4 regions of the Peribacillus sp. NPDC096448 genome follow, and region 1 is predicted to be linked to each of the others. Evidence: riboswitches for the same ligand, from Rfam matches in the RefSeq annotation. Region 1 holds a riboswitch; each other region holds the start of a gene.
The links. A riboswitch is a leader RNA that binds a small molecule or an ion and turns the genes downstream of it on or off. The one in region 1 is predicted to bind cobalamin.

Region 1 (4,337 bases):
ATGAGAAGACTAGTAATTCCCATATTTGATTATCATCCAACTCTTCAATTGACTCTAACGCTGATCACCGGGACTAAACACCGCTGCGTCATTCTCTTTGTTCCATTGGCTTCTGATTGTACTCATCATGCACTATCATCTCCTTTGGTGAGAATGTCTTACAGTATTTGTATACCCGGATGGGACAGGTTAAAACATATATTTTTAAAAAAGACATGATTATATCCTGAAATCCAGTATTTTTGGTATATATCAAAAAACGTAATAATTCAAACTTCTTATTACTATAACATGCATTGTATTATTCAGATTTTTTGATAGCTACATGGCTTGATAAATCAGTGGTTACTTTGTCCATAAATCACTTGTTCTTATATTAACAGAAAAAAACCCTGCTACAACACGGCTTTAACCGCACTATAACAGGGTCTTCCATACTTTAGCGTCCCAGATAGGAATCGAACCTACGACCTACAGCTTAGGAGGCTGTCGCTCTATCCTGCTGAGCTACTGGGACATATATAAAAGTCGACGACTTATTTATTATATTTCTTATAGGCAAACTTTTCAAGCTAATAGCACATACTTATGAAAAAAAATCATCAAAATGTTTAGCAGGCCGCTAAGTTCCCGAGTTTCCCTTTTTTTCATTAAATGGAATGCTTTATTATCCACTAGTTTAAAATCAGGAGAATGGATGGTTGCATTGTGGGGGTTTGATTTTACCTGGATGTTCAAAAGGGATTTTAGAGGGGATAGGCACAAAGACGGCTGCACTGATTGCGGAAGATGACATTGAAGTGGCCAAAGCAGCTGTAGATGTGACCGGGCAAGATCCGAGGGCCAAATCTTACGGGAGACTGGGTAACGGGCGAGTCCCCGGTCCAGCTCCCGATATTGATGTATCACAGTATTTCTGAAGGTAATGGCCTTCGGGTTCCAAGGGGGGAATTCCGATCACAGGTGGCTTGGCTTCGGGAGAATGGTTACTGTACATTATCCCCTGAAGAAGCATTCCTCTTCTTAACCGGGAATCGGATGCCAAGTGAGAAGTGTGTCTGGCTTACTTTTGATGATGGCTATTCAGATAACTACACGGAGGCTTTCCCGATATTAAAAGAAAATGATATGAAATCAAATGTCTTCATGATCGGGAAGTCCGTTGATAAAGGTCATCACCTGACTGAAAATCAAATGTTGGAGATGAGCAAGGGTGGGATTTCGATCGAAAGCCATACCATCAACCATTTGGAACTGAACCGCATGACGGCAGAGCAGCAAGAAGCGGAAATGGTTCAGTCGAAGGAGTTAATCGACCATATCCCCGACCAGGACACGACAGTGCTTTCCTATCCGGTTGCCCTGTATAACGAAGAGAGTCTCAGGCGATCAGAAGAAGCTGATACAAGATGGCAGTCACTACCGAACATGGGGGGCTTCAAGGGACCGAGGGATGCGTGCCCTGCATCGAGTTCGGATTTCACCCGGGTTATCAGTCGATGGGTTTGCGTCACTGATTGAAAATGCGTCAAAGCATTGAAGGTGGAAGGGTCATTTCGTATTCGTTCAGAAAAATCATATAATAATCGATTCTTACATGGTGTATAATGAAGGCAGTGAAAATTATATACATATGAACGATTTTGGTGTCTTAATGACTTAAAAGGGAAGTTGGTGAAATGCCAGCGCGGTCCCGCCACTGTATATGGGAGCTGACGGCTGTGTACCACTGTATGAGATATGGGAAGGTACCGTTGACGATGACCATGAGCCAGGAGACCTGCCAGAATTCGTACACCTGTAACCTACGCGGATGGGAAGGTGTGTGGCAGACCCTAAGAAAGAGTCCGTATTGATTATTGTTGCCATGCAAGCATCTTCCGTTTAACGGGAGGTGCTTTTCGTTTTGGGGGCATCTTTCAGGATTACGTTTTCTTTATTAGGTGGAAGAAATTAAATGAAAAGATTGTGGGGAATGAAAATGAAGAAGATTTTTGGTCTGATATTGTTGATGTTGCTTGTTGCAGGCATGATGGTCGGCTGCAGTGACACTACTGATGAAGGAAAAGAAAAGCAGCAAACGAACCATGCTCAACACAAAGCTTTCCCGATTACGATTAAAGATGCAACTGGGGAAAAAGTAACGATAGAACAAAAGCCGAAGAAAATCGTTTCGTTGATACCAAGTAATACGGAAGTGGTCTTTGCACTTGGTTTGGGAAAAAAGGTCGTTGGTGTTTCCGACAATGATAACTACCCGGAAGAAACGAAAGAAATTGAAAAAGTTGGCGGAATGGAAATGAACACGGAGCTGATTGTCTCGATGAAGCCTGACCTTGTTCTTGCGCATGCATCAAGTGCCCATAATTCAAATGAGGGTTTACAGCAGCTTAAGGATGCTGGAATAGATGTTCTCGTAGTCAATGATGCACAAAGCTTTGACCAAGTCTATGAGTCTATTGAAATGATTGGACAGGCAACGGGAGAACATGATAAGGCAAATGAAATCGTTGCGGATATGAAAACGAAGCTCAAGGATATCCAGGAAAAAGCCAAATCCGTAAAGGAAGAGGATAGGAAGACCGTTTTAGTGGAAGTTTCGCCTTCACCAGAAATATTCACACCTGGAAAAAATACTTTCATGAATGAGATGCTTCATATTATTTCAGCGGATAATGCTGCTGCTGAATTGGACGGTTGGGCAAAAATTGATGAAGAGTCGATGATTGCTGCAAATCCTGATGTCATCATTACAACGTATGGTTATTATACGAAAGATTCAGTAAGTGAAGTGACGGGCCGAAAAGGATGGCAAGACGTAAATGCTGTTAAAAATGGCCAAGTTTTTGATGTCCATTCTGACTTGGTGACCCGTTCCGGTCCGCGCTTAATAGAGGGAGTAGAGGAACTTGCCAAATCAGTCTATCCGAACCAATTTGACAACTAAATGGACGTTTGCTTATTTGATTGCGTTGTTCATTTTGTTATTCGCAATGACGATAGGCATTTCCTTTGGTTCGGTGTCAGTACCGATTTCCGTACTTTTACAAATAATCGGCAAGGAGATTTTCCACTTGCCGATTTCTGCCGATCCGGATGTGATGCTGACGAATATCGTGATGAACATCCGCTTGCCGCGTGTATTGCTTGCGGGTTTGGTTGGGGCATCACTTGCGATTGCGGGTGCGGCTTTTCAGGGACTGCTCCGGAACCCGCTCGCTGATCCTTACACATTAGGTATTTCATCAGGAGCATCGGTCGGCGCCGTATTGACAATATTCTTGAATATATCACTGCCATTCATCGGTTTATATACTCTTCCGGCATTGAGCATCTTATGCTCAGTGCTCACGATGCTCTGCGTATTGACTTTTGCAAAAAAAATGGATCGATCGATGAAAGTGGAAACGATCATTTTAACGGGAATCATTTTCAGCTCGTTTTTAAGTGCCTTCATTTCATTGATGATTGCGCTGACGGGTGATGAATTAAGACAAATCATCGGCTGGCTGATGGGAAGCGTTTCTATGCGCGGGTGGAATTATATCGCAATCATTATGCCGTTTTTTATCATTGGTTCGCTGACCTTGATCATGAATACAAGTGAATTGAATGCGATGACTTTCGGGGAAGACCGGGCAAAACACTTAGGTGTGAATGTCAAGCGGCGGAAAATGTGGATCCTGATAGCCGGTTCGACATTGACAGGGGCAGCCGTTGCCGTTTCAGGGGCGATTGGGTTTGTAGGATTGGTCATTCCTCATTTAGTCCGAAAGATTTGGGGACCTGACCATAAACATTTGCTTCCGTTGTCATTATTGATAGGAAGCGGATTCTTAATATTGGCGGATTTTGTAGCACGAACGATCATCGCCCCATCGGAACTGCCGATCGGGGTGATCACCTCACTTATTGGGGCACCTGCATTTGCGCTGATTTTATTAAAGAGACGGAGAGAAGGGTAAAAACGGATGCTTGAAGTAAAAGGGTTAACAGGCGGATATCACAACAAAGCTGTTTTGGACGCTGTCTCTTTTGATGTACATAAAGGGGAATTATTCGGGATTCTTGGTCCTAATGGCAGCGGGAAAACGACGCTTTTAAGTATGCTTAGCGGGGTGCTCGATTATAAAGGCGGAAGCGTACGGATTAGCGGTAGGGATTTGAAGGATTATTCGTCAAAACAACTTGCACAGGTCATTGCCGTGCTCCCTCAACATTCCTCATTAGCTTTCTCCTATACAGTAAAAGAGACGGTCTCACTTGGGCGATATGCCCATCAATCAGGATGGTTCCATAGTTGGTCCGCAGAAGATGAATCGACTGTCCAGCGGGTA
Region 2 (4,337 bases), on a different contig from region 1:
CTAACAATATTGGAATTAAACTTGTGAGACGCTTAACAATAAACCAACCCATGTAATACTCCTTAAGTTGTTTTTAATTATGCTCAATTTATTTAACATCAATTGAAGTTAAAGGCACCTCAACTTCTTGAGGTAAAAAGTCTACCCCGCTAATATTTTTATGATACACGGCTACATTAGACTGATAAGATATCGGTAAATAAACAGCTTGCTCATGCAAAGTCATTAAAATATCTGTATACAACATTTTTCTCTCTTTTTCATCTGTAGTTAATAATACTTCCTTAATTTTCTGGTCTATTTCTTTCTTTTCAGGTAGCCCTAATAAAGCAGTGTAATCTGGACTTCCATTTTCTGAATCTGTCGTAATAGATGCTAAATAGGAATGTGGGTCAAACGGTACAGCCCATGTTGATGTAAATAATAAATCATACTTACCTTGGAATGCCGTTTTCCAAAATGTATTACTTTCCTGACTAGTCAATTTAATATCTATCCCTAGTTTTCTAAAATCACCTTGAACAAATTCTGCTATCGACTTCTGGATGTTGTCTGTACTATTAAATAGAAATTCCAGTTGCAACTCTTTTCCGTCTTTTTCTCTAAACGGTTTGCCCTCTACTTTTCCCCATCCAGCTTCATCCAATAACTGTGCTGCCTTTGCTGCATCATATTTATAAGGATCTACATTAATCTTTGTGTAATCCAAAACAGGTGGAAATAAAGTATTAGCCTTTTCTTCCATACCATAAAAAATATTATCGATAACAGCCTGTTTATTAAACGCATGGTTAAGAGCTAACCGAACTTTACGATCTTTAGTAGCTTCGTTATTTGTGTTAAAAAGCAGCGTTCTTGTAGCAGTAGGTTCTGACAATTTGGTTTTATATTTTCCAGAGTTCTTCAAGAATTGGAATGAATCTTGGCTGATGACCCCGTTACCAAAAATAAAATCAAGTTCCTTTTTCTCAAAAGCTAATACTCTAGACTCGCCGTCAGTAATAACTTTAACAACCACCTTATCTACTTTAGGTTTAGAACCCCAATAATGTTCGTTTCTTTTGAATACAGCAAACTCATTTTTCTTATATTCGCTCAATACCCACGGACCTGTACCTATCGGAGATTTGAGTCCATCCTTAAATGTATTTTGACTGTCCGGAAAAGCAGCTTCTCCTACAAATCTCAAAGGTCTAACATAAGTTAGTTCTTGAAGAGTTGGATAGTACGAGTTATGCAAAGTAAGTTTAAATGTATATTCACCCACTACTTCTGTACCTTTAATTTGGTTAATTAATTCCACCCATTCATGTTGTTTGCGGTTATCTAAAATAGTATCAAAGTTTTTCTTAACGATTTTAGCATTAAATGGCGAACCATCAGAAAACTTAACATCTTTTCTGAGGTGAAATACATATTCTTTTCCATCTTTCGATATATCCCAACTCTCCGCCAGCCAAGGCTGAATTTCCCCACCTTCACCGTAATAAACAAGAGATTCATATACCATCGCTTGAGAAAAAAATTCATTTGGAAAATACGTGTGTGGATTTAAATTACCGATATCTCTAGGCCAAGAAAACGCAACAATTTTTGGTTGATCTTTATCTGATACATTTTTTTGATCTTTTGTTGTGTTGTTGCAACCAGTAACAAAGATTGTAAATATTACTAGCAGTCCAACAAAAGAACGGAATAAATTAGACTTCTTTAAAAACATGCGTTCTCACCTTCAATTATAGAATTTAACTATTTGAAAAATATGAAATACAAAAAAAACATTTCCTACCAGAATTTATCAGGTCAGAAATGCCTATAGTTCAAGAAATTTGTCTTCTAGCACTCTAACACCTCCCTATCTCCCGTAGGTTTAACAGCATCTCTAGAACGGGCAGGTCTTCTGACTTAGGCTCATCATCTCTATGCGTCTTCCCAGATATTATCCAGTGACATTTTCACATAGGACTCACCCTTACAGCGGCGGGACCGTGCCGGATTTTGCACCGGCTTCCCTTTTAAGTATTTGCAATTAAACAAATACACCCATTCCAATAAAATATGAAATTTTCCCTTATCTTCATAATAAAATTTAGAACTTGTCTATTCTAAAATTAGTCAGTTGAAACTATTTGTAAACCATTACATTTTATTAGTTTCATCTCTAAGTAATTTTTGATAAATCCAGCTACTAATCCTAGCTATAAACGAAATACAGTAAGTAAGAAGGAATTTATACATGTTCTCTCAAAAATCTAACAAATATATAACATTCTCCTACATTTGTTTGTTTAACGATTGCTACTCTCTTGAAATGGAATATTTACTTTTTAAAAATGAAATGAAAAAAAGTTTACCTATTACAAATTATATTCGTTATTGCAAATTTATGCTATATCAAATTAAGATCCTAATGTTTTTGAAGGTGGAAACATACATAAGACTACTTTCAGGAAGTACTCATAGCAAAGACCCCATTGGCGCTCAAGGGGTTACACGTCGCCTATTTTTTTGGGGTGCAGTTCAACGTTAAGGAATCGACTATTTTTACTTTTCATTATTCTATCAACAAGATTGTGACGGACTTCACTTAAACTACCATGAAAATAAGTTTCTTTAAAAATGAAAGATGACAATACTTAAGAAGACCCTGCTCAATCGTTTAAAAAAAGAGGAGAGCGTTAATTAATTAGTCTATGGATTAGGGTTGACTGGATTAAGGTCAGTATTAGTATTAACACTGCCTAACCATTTTCATTCTTTGCGATTCATGGATGGCTAACGGGTCGTTAGCACTATAAGAGTAAAAACCATACCAGATCGAGGTCTACAAATTCTTTAGGTGTTTATGCCTTTTGTTGTTTAGATGTTGGGGTTTCGGCAATCGTCATCTTCTTGTTTTCAACGAAAAATCTTCCTTTATAGGCCAATTGATTGGCTAGAGGAGCCCACTTATACCAGTCTTTAAACCCTAACATTTTTCCCACTGATTGAAAGTGTTTTCCTTGTGATAATAGGACACATAACGTATTGCTATCCATTGACCAAGAAGCTGTAGGAACAATTAAAAAGCTAACCCACTTCCCATCAGAACTCCACTTAAAATAATCTGCATCAATCCCAAACAAATCAGGTTCTATAGTTTGGTTAGTGTAAAAAGGTTTTATTTTATCTTTTAAAAACAGCTCCGATCTTCAGCTAAAGCACCCGTTAGTTCATTAAGAAAAGCGATTCTGAAAACAGTTCATGCTAATGAGTAACTTCATTTTTACTATACATAAAGATTTTGCATTTGGGCAAAATTATAGAAACAAATTCAATTGGAGAACAACATTTATGATTTTCCTTGCCCTTTTATTAATGTTAGGCGGTTTATTAATTATTAATACTATTTACGCTTATCACACCAAGCACATAGACTCGAATTTTTTATCGACTTTATGGTACTATATAAAACTTTTACCTCTTTTCCTGTCTGCGAGTATTATGATTGGATACGGAGTGAAGTTTTTAACAAAAATTGTAGATAACTTAACCTTCTCACTTATTGTCTCTAAAGGAATGGAGATACTAGTTAGTGTCGCAATTGGATATATATTTCTAAAAGAAATTCCCAATTGGCGAACAGGGATTGGTATCACAATTATATTAATTGGTTTTTGGTTATTAAAAGGAAAATAGAAAGAGTTTACCTTGATAAGCTCTTTCTTATGACAAGTGTACTTTCGTTAGTTATTCAAGAATATGGACCAATTGTTGAACAAAGATCAACAGCACTCTTGAACTATCCTGCCCCGATAGTCATAATGAACGAAAACGGCTCCCATCGCTTAACGTAGATTGCACTTGGTCATAATGTTACTACCAAAAATAAAAAACCAAGTGTAGAGCTACACACGAAAAGGAGCCTATATTATGAAGGATGTTCAAAAATTTGTTGGTTTAGACGTATCTAAAGATTCAATTGCTGTTGCGATTGCTGATTCTGGTCGTGGTGAACCTAGATTTCTTGGAACTATTCAAAATAAACCAGAGGATATTCGCAAATTGATGAAAAAGTTAGGGAAGCCTGAAAGTCTATTAGTATGTTATGAAGCAGGATCTTCTGGGTATGGAATTTATCGATTTCTTCTATCTATGGACATTGATTGTATGGTTGTCGCACCCTCCCTTATTCCAAAGCGATCGGGCGATCGTGTGAAAACAGATAAATGAGATTCTATTAGATTAGTAGCTCAGCTACTTCGCGCTGGAGAGCTTACTTCTGTATGGGTTCCAGATGAAGATCATGAAGCATTGAGAGACTTAATTCGTGCTCGTCATGATGCTCGTGAGGATTT
Region 3 (4,337 bases), on a different contig from region 1:
CCAATGAAATCGAAATGGACCATTTCATCGCGATGAATATAGGATATCATCGTAGCGGAACCGGTCATTAGATTTTGGCGTCCTAAATTATAATAAAAGGCGAAAGCCAGATAGAAATAAATCCCTTCAAGGTTCGTTGAATGGATCAGTGCCTCGAATAAATGCTGAGGGCTGGGATCGTCCACGAACGTTTGATAAGCATCAACGATCGGTTGGTTACGCTTAATCACTTCAGGATGTTCTTTGATGCGGTCGAAAAGCTGTTTTTGCTTACCTACCGGAATCAAGGAAGCAAGGATATAGGAATAAGACTCATTATGGATCGATTCCTGCTGAGCCATGTTGGCCAGGATAGCTTTTGCCGCCGGATCTTTGATGTACCGAAGAATTTCTACTAAAGTGGGCGTTTGAAGACTGTCCATTCCAGCAATCATCGTAAGGATATCGAGAAAAGCATCCTGGATATCTTCATCCAATTCGCCCCACTGCTTTTTATCCTGAATCATGTTCACGCTCGAAGGCTTCCAAAAGTTATTGATGAGCTGTGTATAGGTATCATAGAATTTTTCATACTGAATATCGTTCCAAAGGAGGAAGCCTGAAGCTTCTCCTTTGAAAACACCGGTTGCCTTGGTTGGATGCGTCGGTTCGAGCATCCGAATTTTTTTGATATGATTGGTCATTCGTGAAAACTCCTTTAAGAATAGATTACTGGGTCATGATTGTCGTTAACTTGAACAGCTTTCGCAGGCATTGTCATATTCGGAAGAAGTCGAACGAACATAATACGTCGATTTCAACCCGCTTTCCCATGCCGTTAAATGGATATCCAAGAGAACCTTCGCTTTGATTGTATTGTGTACATACAGATTAAAGCTGATTGCTTGGTCAATATGGCGTTGGCGGGCCGCATTTTGCCTGATGCTTTCCAGTTGGTCCAAATTGAATCGCGTCTTTTTATAATATTCATACGTATTTGGCGTCAAGCCTGGTGCGGTCACCTTGAATTTGAAGTTTTTCTTTTCTTCGTAAAATTCAATTTCATACAAAGGATCGATTCCATCCGTTGAATTACCGATTTTGGCTGTCGATGAATTGGGGGCAATCGCCATTAAATATCCATTACGGGTCCCGTGCTCCTGCACGTCTGCTTTTAAATCCAGCCATTTTTGATCTGTATAGTCACGCAGTTCGAAATAGTCCCCTGTATGCCAATCTGAACCTTCAAAATATGGGTAAGATCCTTTTTCCTTGGCCAATTCGTTGGATGCCTTGATTGTTAAGTAAGCGATCTTTTCGTATAAAGCATCTGCATAGTGAACAGCCTCATCGGATTCCCAATAAATATTCTCTGTGGCAAGTAAATGATGCCATCCAAACGTTCCTAAACCAATTGCCCGGTAACGCTTGTTCGAGATGGATGCTTGTTTGACAGGAAGATTATTCACATCAATGACATTGTCCAGCATACGGATCTGAATGGGAATCAATCTTTCCAAAACATCGCTGCCCACCGCTCGGGGCAAGTTAATGGATGAAAGATTGCAGACAACGAAATCGCCGCTTTTACGAACGACAACAACATCTCCATCTTCTGTTTCATATTCATCCGTGATCGTCGAAGGGCTTAGGTTTTGGGCAATCTCCGTGCAAAGGTTAGAACAATAAATCATACCTTTATGTTTATTCGGATTCTTCCTATTCACCTCATCGCGGTAGAACATATACGGTACGCCTTCTTCTAATTGAGAAATCATGATGCTTTTCATGATGTCCATCGCATTGATTTTTTCAAAGCTATAGTTTGGAAGTGTGCCATTTTCTGCGGCCTCGACTGCAAGTGCATAATGATTCCTGAAGCTTCCTTCGCCTTTCTTCTCGTCATAAAGATCTTCAAGTGAAAATCCAAGGGTTTGCTTAACGGTATGCGGATCGAAAAGATACCATTCTTTTCTGTCGCGTACAGCCTCCATGAATAAATCGGGAATGCAAACACCTGTAAAAATGTCATGGGCTTTTAATCTGTCATCCCCGTTTTGTGTCTTCAAATCGAGGAAGCTCATGATATCTTTATGCCAGGCATCCAAGTAAATCGCGATGGCACCTTTACGTTGACCCAATTGATCGACACTTACAGCTGTCTGGTTGAATAGTCGAATCCAGGGCGTCGTACCGGAACTGTTTCCAGAGAAACCCCGGATATCAGAACCAAGTGAGCGGACCTTACCAACGTAAAGGCCGACACCGCCGCCGAATTTAGATACTTTTGCCGCATCGTAGTTTGATAGGTAAATTCCGTCAATGGAATCTTCAATTGCGTCGATAAAGCAAGAGCTTAACTGCCCATGTGTTTTACCTGCATTGGAGAGTGTAGGAGTCGCAACGGTCATATAAAGGTTGGACATGGCCCAGTATGCTTCTTTTATAAGTTGCAGGCGATGCTCCGTTTTTTCCATTCGCATGATTTCCATTGCGATGATCATGAAACGTTCTTGTGGAAGTTCGTAGACCTTGTCCTTTTTTGGGCGGGCTAGATAGCGGTCGTTCAATAAGTAGATGCCTATGTAAGAGAATAATTTATCTTTTTCCGGGTCGATCACCGAACCCAATTCCTCAATTTCCGCTTTCGTATATGAAGATAGCAGTTCTGGTTTATAAATGGGATAACGCTGACCTTCCGAAAGCTGGGAAAGTTCCGTGATCAGCTCATAGAATGGGCCATAACTCTTGCCTTCATAACCTCGATTGGCTTGTGCATCCCTATACATTGTATTCAACAGTTCTGCTGCAGCAACGAACGTCCAATCCGGAGCATCGATATCCACACCTTCAAGAGCGAGCTGAATCAGTTTTTTTGATGCCTGTTCTTCGGTTGAGTCACTTTTGCGATCAAGCCATTTTGTAAAACGCTTTTTGAACTTTTCCATATCGAGACGGCCTTCGAATTCCTTCGATAACGTCTCAAGCTGGATGGATTTCGTTTCTGTGTCATTTTCACTTATGGTAGAGTTATATGTTTGAGTCATTAATAATCCTCCTTGGTAACTTCCGCTAAAATAAAAAAAAACCGCCCAAAGAATTGAGGCGGATCAAACGATAGAATAAAAGAGCCATGAAAAAATGGCCGTTATACTATCGTTTCATCATCTCAATCCCCGAAGAATAAGAAACGTGAAAAATTCAAGGCAGGTCTCCTGACTCATGATCATCCTACTTTGAGTCCTTCCCGTATAAAGAGCTATACAGTGGTTTTCTCATTTCGTCACATTTACAGTTGCGGGGACAGTTCCGGGTTTGCACCGGATTCCCTTTTCAGCCATCACTGGCACCTTGGATTATAATAAATTCTATATATAGTTATTGGTATTGTTTATGTAATCAATATCTAGTATTTCTGCTTATATTATCGTAAGCCATATACGATGATAATTCAACTAATATATTTGAAAAAAACCAACCCTTATCTATTGACAAAGTGATGGCAGAGAGTCAAGGAATGAAAGATTTTATTGGGGAAAGGATAATTCAAGCGCTGATTTTACGGGATTTTGTGTTAAAATAAAGTGTCTAGTAAAGGTGGCTCTCCCTTATTGCGGTGAGGGGATTCGCGGAAAAATATTTATGAAAAAGGGGATAAAATCTTGGAAAAAGTATTAGTTTTTGGACATAAAAACCCGGATACAGACACAATCTGTTCGGCAATCGCTTATGCGGATCTGAAAAAGCAGTTAGGTATCAACGCTGAACCAGTTCGTCTGGGTGAAGTGAATGGTGAAACTCAATATGCATTGGACCAATTCAAATTCGACGCTCCCCGTCTTGTGGAAAAAGTTGCAGGGGAAGCTGACGGCGTAATCCTGGTCGATCATAACGAACGCCAGCAAAGTGCTGAAGATATTGACCAAGTCCGTGTGCTGGAAGTTATCGACCATCACCGTATCGCTAACTTTGAAACAAGCGATCCTTTATATTACCGTGCGGAACCAGTTGGCTGTACGGCAACCATTTTAAATAAAATTTATAAAGAAAACGGCATTGAAGTTCCTAAAGCAATCGCAGGTCTTATGCTGTCTGCCATCATTTCCGATTCTTTATTGTTCAAATCACCGACTTGCACGGAGCAAGACGTTGCAGCAGCAATGGAATTGGCTGCCATTGCGGGAGTTGACGCCGAAACATATGGCTTGGAAATGTTGAAGGCGGGAGCTGACTTGAGCGATAAAACGATTGCCCAGCTTATCACTCTTGATGCAAAGGAATTCTCCATGGGAATGGCTAAAGTGGAGATAGCACAGGTCAATGCTGTTGATCCGAACGAAGTTCTTGCTAAGCAAGCG
Region 4 (4,337 bases), on a different contig from region 1:
CATATCCCTTACCGTTAATGTAAATAGCAAAAGGGAGAGTGCAAAAACCATCTTTTCCAACGGATGTACATCCTTTAGCCCATTGAAATAGGCATATTTATCAATGAGTAACATGCTTCGATTTTTCGGGGATTTCTTGTTTGGTTTGCTTATTCCTTTGTCTCGTTACACCTATGAAATACCCAATGAAACCAGCTCCGATTGCAGCTTGCAGCGCAAATAATAAGCTCTCGGTTTCTGAACCCGGCGGCTCCCAAATACTGTTGAACCATGGCTTGTATTCCGGCTGGATTTTAGTGATGGCCTCTTCAGCTTCGCCGTCTGCACCGCCAAATTCCGTTCCTTGTTGGGTGATTAACGGTATGGTGGCAAGAATGACGACCAGGAAAAGCAGCAGTAAACTTTTTTTCATGTTAACGGGCCTCCTTAGATAAAACTCGCAGCAATTTCAATTCGCCTAGATTGTATTTTTTCAAGAAATTCATCACGACGACTGTCAATAACCCCTCACTGATTGCCAAGGGAATTTGGGTCAGGGCAAAAATCCCTGCAAATTTACTGAAAGAGGCCATGAATCCTCCTACCTCGGAAGGAAAAGCAAGAGCAAGTTGAACGGAAGTTACCACATAGGTTCCCAAATCCCCAAAAGCAGCTGCCAAAAATACGGCAAGTGAAAAAGACCACCCCAATTTAGTTGCGCCCTTGAAGACAAAGTATGCAATGAACGGTCCGCAAACGGCCATGGAAAATGCATTGGCGCCTAATGTCGTCAATCCTCCGTGAGCCAGTAAAACAGCTTGAAATAACAGAACGATGGAGCCAACGACACTCATGGCCAATGGTCCGAATAATATGGAACCCAAACCAACTCCGGTAGGGTGCGAAGAACTTCCTGTAACGGAAGGAATCTTTAGCGCCGATAATATAAATACAAATGCGCCCGATAGGCCAAGTATCATTTTTGTTTCTGGGTTTTCCCTTACTTTGGACCTAATGGACCGGTAACCCAAGATTAAAAATGGAAGCGTCAAACCCCACCAGAATATAGCCCATTCTATGGGTAAAAAGCCCTCCATTATATGCATGGCCGATGCCCGTTTTGGAACAAAAAGCAGTAAAATGACAAAATAAATAGTTTTCCAATTGGTCCTTTTCATTCTTTCTCCTTTCAACACTTATAATTTTTCTGATCAATCTTGAGAAGAAAAGCGGCGCCCAAAATAAAAAGCACTTCTCCCAAAGGAAAGAAGTGCGTAATGAACAGGAATTTTGCAGCATGAACCAACCATGGGCCATTCTGCCTGATCCGCACGCCCATCCTCGTAGGCTGAAACAGTTTCACGCTTCATGGCAGGTCTCCTGGCTTTGGTTCATCATCCCATTACATCCTTCCCATCTTATTTGACAGTGGATTTAAGTTAAAGTAATGGAACTTCCCTTTACAGTGGCGGGACCGCTCCGGATTTTCACCGGCTTCCCTTTTAAGCTGAATTCCGAAAAATTCAACACCATGAAACTTATGTAATTATTTGAAAATTCTCGTATAGTGTACCATAAAGAAATAATTCCAGCTACACTATCTTTTTTTTCGGGCCGAAGTTTGTTGCGAGGTAAGGATTGTAACTGGTTTTACACTATTAAACTTTTCTAAACAGTCGGAATAAACTATTGAATTTTGATAAAGTTGTTATATGATAGATTATGTTAGTTAGAAATGTGTAATAAAACCAAATATTTCATTTTAAAAGTGCCCTTGTGTGAATAAGCAAGGGATAATAGGGAAATCGGTGAAAATCCGATGCAGCCCCCGCTACTGTAAACGCTGATGAAATTGTCGATAGCCACTGGCATGATGCCGGGAAGGGACAAAGTAAAATGAAGCGTAAGCCAGGAAACCTGCTTTTAAAATTGCATGATACTTTTCGGAGGGAAAGGTAGAAGGACTATGACGATTTTGGGGGGATTTGGCATACTTGCCTTTAGCTCCTCATTCATATAGTTTTTTAAACCTTGACTCTTAATGTTAAGGTTTTTTATTTTGCCTTTTCCCTGAACTCAGGAGGAAGAAGATGACTACTTGGAACTTGACGGGTACAAATACGCATCTGCTGATTTGTAATGGGAGCAGCTGCATGAAAAAGGGCGGGGAAGAAGTAACCCAAGCGATTCGCGATGAAATTACTTCAAAAGGACTGGATCTGAAAATCCATACAACCAGGACACGCTGTAACGGAAGATGTAAGGATGCCTGCGTAGTGATTGCCTATCCCCAAGGAAACTGGTATCGAGTGGAAACGCCCGATTTCGGCCGGCAGATCGTCAATAATATCGATGATGGTGGGTTTGTTCCACAGATGATCTACCAATTCAATGACGGGGATATGACCCCTAATCCAGATTTTCCAGCTCATACGGGTATTTCAAAGAACAAAGCGTAAAAGGAGATGTCTTAATGAGTACAAACGGTAAATTATTCGTCGTGGGCTTTGGACCAGGGAATTTTGAACAAATTACCAAACGTGCCGTCGAAGCCCTTCAGGAAAGTGACTACATCATTGGTTATAAAACTTATGTTGAACTCATTCAGGGACTGCTTACAGATCAAACGATCATTAGTACGGGGATGACCGAAGAGGTCTCACGTGCACAGGAAGCAGTGAAACAAGCGGAGTTGGGAAAGAAAGTGGCGGTGATTTCCAGTGGGGATGCCGGAGTTTACGGAATGGCAGGGTTAGTTTATGAAGTATTGATTGAAAAAGGCTGGAAAGAAGAAACTGGAGTGGGCATTGAAGTCATTCCTGGCATTTCTGCAATCAACTCATGTGCGTCTTTACTAGGGGCTCCAGTCATGCACGATTCGTGTACGATCAGCCTCAGTGATCATTTAACTCCTTGGGAACTGATCGCGAAAAGGGTTGAAGCAGCTGCCATGGCAGACTTTGTCATTGCGCTGTATAATCCGCGCAGCGGCAGGCGGACCCGGCAAATTGTTGAAACACAGAAAATTCTTCTTCGCTACCGCTCGCCGGATACTCCTGTCGGGTTGGTGAAAAGTGCTTATCGCGATAGGCAGGATATTGTCATTACCAATTTAAAGGATATGTTGAATCACGATATTGGAATGTTGACCACCGTCATCATCGGTAATTCATCCACCTTTTTATATGACGACAAAATCATCACACCGAGAGGCTATCAAAGAAAATATACGTTGAATTCGGAAAAGCAAACATTGAAGCCTCATCAGCGACTGCAAAAGGAAGCGGAACCGTGGGCATTAGATCAAGAAGACTTAACCGAGTCCGCTGTAGGAGTTGGATTACTTACAAAAGCACCAGAAAAGAAGCCAGCTTCCTTTGAAATGGCAATGGAAGCACTGTCAAGAGTCAAGGGTCAAACCGTTCAGCAATCCATTGAGCCAATTGTTCAGCAAAAAATGGAGTCGGTATTCGAACTTGCCGTTAGTCCAGGTGTGGCGAATAAACAATTCACTCCCAAACAAATGATGACTCTTGCGGAAGTAGTCGGGGAAAAGGGAACGATGGAATACACGCCAAATCATAAAATCGTATTAAAGATTCCGACAACGGATCCGGAAGTCATTACGGGGAAATTGCAATCAGCAAACTTTTTATTATCGCCGATTGGAGATGTACTGACATTAAAAGCCTGTGATTTCTGTGATGGTGAAAAAGCGGAATCCATTCCTTATGCGGATGAAATACACCGGGTGCTTGGCGGAATGAAAATGCCCAAGGAACTGAACATCGGTTTTAATGGGTGTGGGATGGCGTGTTACAGTGCTGTTATGGATGATATCGGGATTGTCTTCCGAAAAGGGAAGTTCGACTTATTTCTTGGAGCTAAACCGGTTGGAAGAACAGCCCATCCAGGTCAGCCGGTTGCGGAAGGCATTGAACCGGAACAGCTTGTTGAACTGATTACGGACATTGTCGCGGAGTATAAGCAAAATGCCCATCCAAATGAGCGGCTTTTTAAATACTTCAAACGTTCGAAAAAGATACAGAATTTTTCTTATCAGGACATCGCTCCCAAAATAAACATAGAGCCTGCGCCTTGTGAAGACTAATCAAGAGGGGGAAAGTAAATGAAAGCAGTTTTGTTTGTAGGACACGGAAGCCGCTTGGCTTCGGGAAACGAAGAAGTCATTCATTTTATTGAAAATATGATTCCGGCATTGGATGAGAGTTTCCTAGTAGAAACGTGCTTCTTGGAATTTGCGGCACCGAATATATCCAAAGGCATTGATAATTGTGTAAAACGAGGGGCTACTGAAGTCATCGTCATACCGATCATTTTGTTGCATGCAGGACATT

Region 2: it holds a riboswitch for cobalamin, as region 1 does, so the genes downstream of both, nikA (nickel ABC transporter substrate-binding protein) here and ACIQ0C_RS14860 (ABC transporter substrate-binding protein) in region 1, are expected to answer to the same signal.
Region 3: it holds a riboswitch for cobalamin, as region 1 does, so the genes downstream of both, ACIQ0C_RS17070 (ribonucleoside-diphosphate reductase subunit alpha) here and ACIQ0C_RS14860 (ABC transporter substrate-binding protein) in region 1, are expected to answer to the same signal.
Region 4: it holds a riboswitch for cobalamin, as region 1 does, so the genes downstream of both, ACIQ0C_RS16780 ((2Fe-2S) ferredoxin domain-containing protein) here and ACIQ0C_RS14860 (ABC transporter substrate-binding protein) in region 1, are expected to answer to the same signal.

The regions. Positions count from the first base shown of each region.
Region 1 covers NZ_JBIWEU010000008.1:65,764-70,100, forward strand. The annotation lists tRNA gene ACIQ0C_RS14845 (tRNA-Arg) at 444-517, opposite strand; gene ACIQ0C_RS14850 (hypothetical protein) at 702-920, shown strand; gene ACIQ0C_RS14855 (polysaccharide deacetylase family protein) at 964-1,521, shown strand; cobalamin riboswitch at 1,628-1,802, shown strand; gene ACIQ0C_RS14860 (ABC transporter substrate-binding protein) at 1,982-2,947, shown strand; gene ACIQ0C_RS14865 (FecCD family ABC transporter permease) at 2,910-3,965, shown strand; partial or broken gene ACIQ0C_RS27275 (heme ABC transporter ATP-binding protein) at 3,972-4,337, shown strand, end outside.
Region 2 covers NZ_JBIWEU010000023.1:26,513-30,849, forward strand. The annotation lists gene nikB (nickel ABC transporter permease) at 1-52, opposite strand, end outside; gene nikA (nickel ABC transporter substrate-binding protein) at 89-1,720, opposite strand; cobalamin riboswitch at 1,874-2,062, opposite strand; partial or broken gene ACIQ0C_RS24115 (translocation protein TolB) at 2,847-3,173, opposite strand; gene ACIQ0C_RS24120 (hypothetical protein) at 3,334-3,678, shown strand; gene ACIQ0C_RS24125 (IS110 family transposase) at 3,913-4,212, shown strand; gene ACIQ0C_RS24130 (IS110 family RNA-guided transposase) at 4,219-4,337, shown strand, end outside.
Region 3 covers NZ_JBIWEU010000010.1:471-4,807, reverse strand. The annotation lists gene ACIQ0C_RS17075 (ribonucleotide-diphosphate reductase subunit beta) at 1-683, opposite strand, end outside; gene ACIQ0C_RS17070 (ribonucleoside-diphosphate reductase subunit alpha) at 729-3,026, opposite strand; cobalamin riboswitch at 3,168-3,348, opposite strand; gene ACIQ0C_RS17065 (manganese-dependent inorganic pyrophosphatase) at 3,642-4,337, shown strand, end outside.
Region 4 covers NZ_JBIWEU010000009.1:208,555-212,891, forward strand. The annotation lists gene cbiQ (cobalt ECF transporter T component CbiQ) at 1-114, opposite strand, end outside; gene ACIQ0C_RS16765 (energy-coupling factor ABC transporter substrate-binding protein) at 101-412, opposite strand; gene ACIQ0C_RS16770 (energy-coupling factor ABC transporter permease) at 414-1,157, opposite strand; gene ACIQ0C_RS16775 (hypothetical protein) at 1,191-1,349, opposite strand; cobalamin riboswitch at 1,333-1,528, opposite strand; cobalamin riboswitch at 1,729-1,918, shown strand; gene ACIQ0C_RS16780 ((2Fe-2S) ferredoxin domain-containing protein) at 2,070-2,438, shown strand; gene cobJ (precorrin-3B C(17)-methyltransferase) at 2,453-4,090, shown strand; gene ACIQ0C_RS16790 (sirohydrochlorin chelatase) at 4,109-4,337, shown strand, end outside.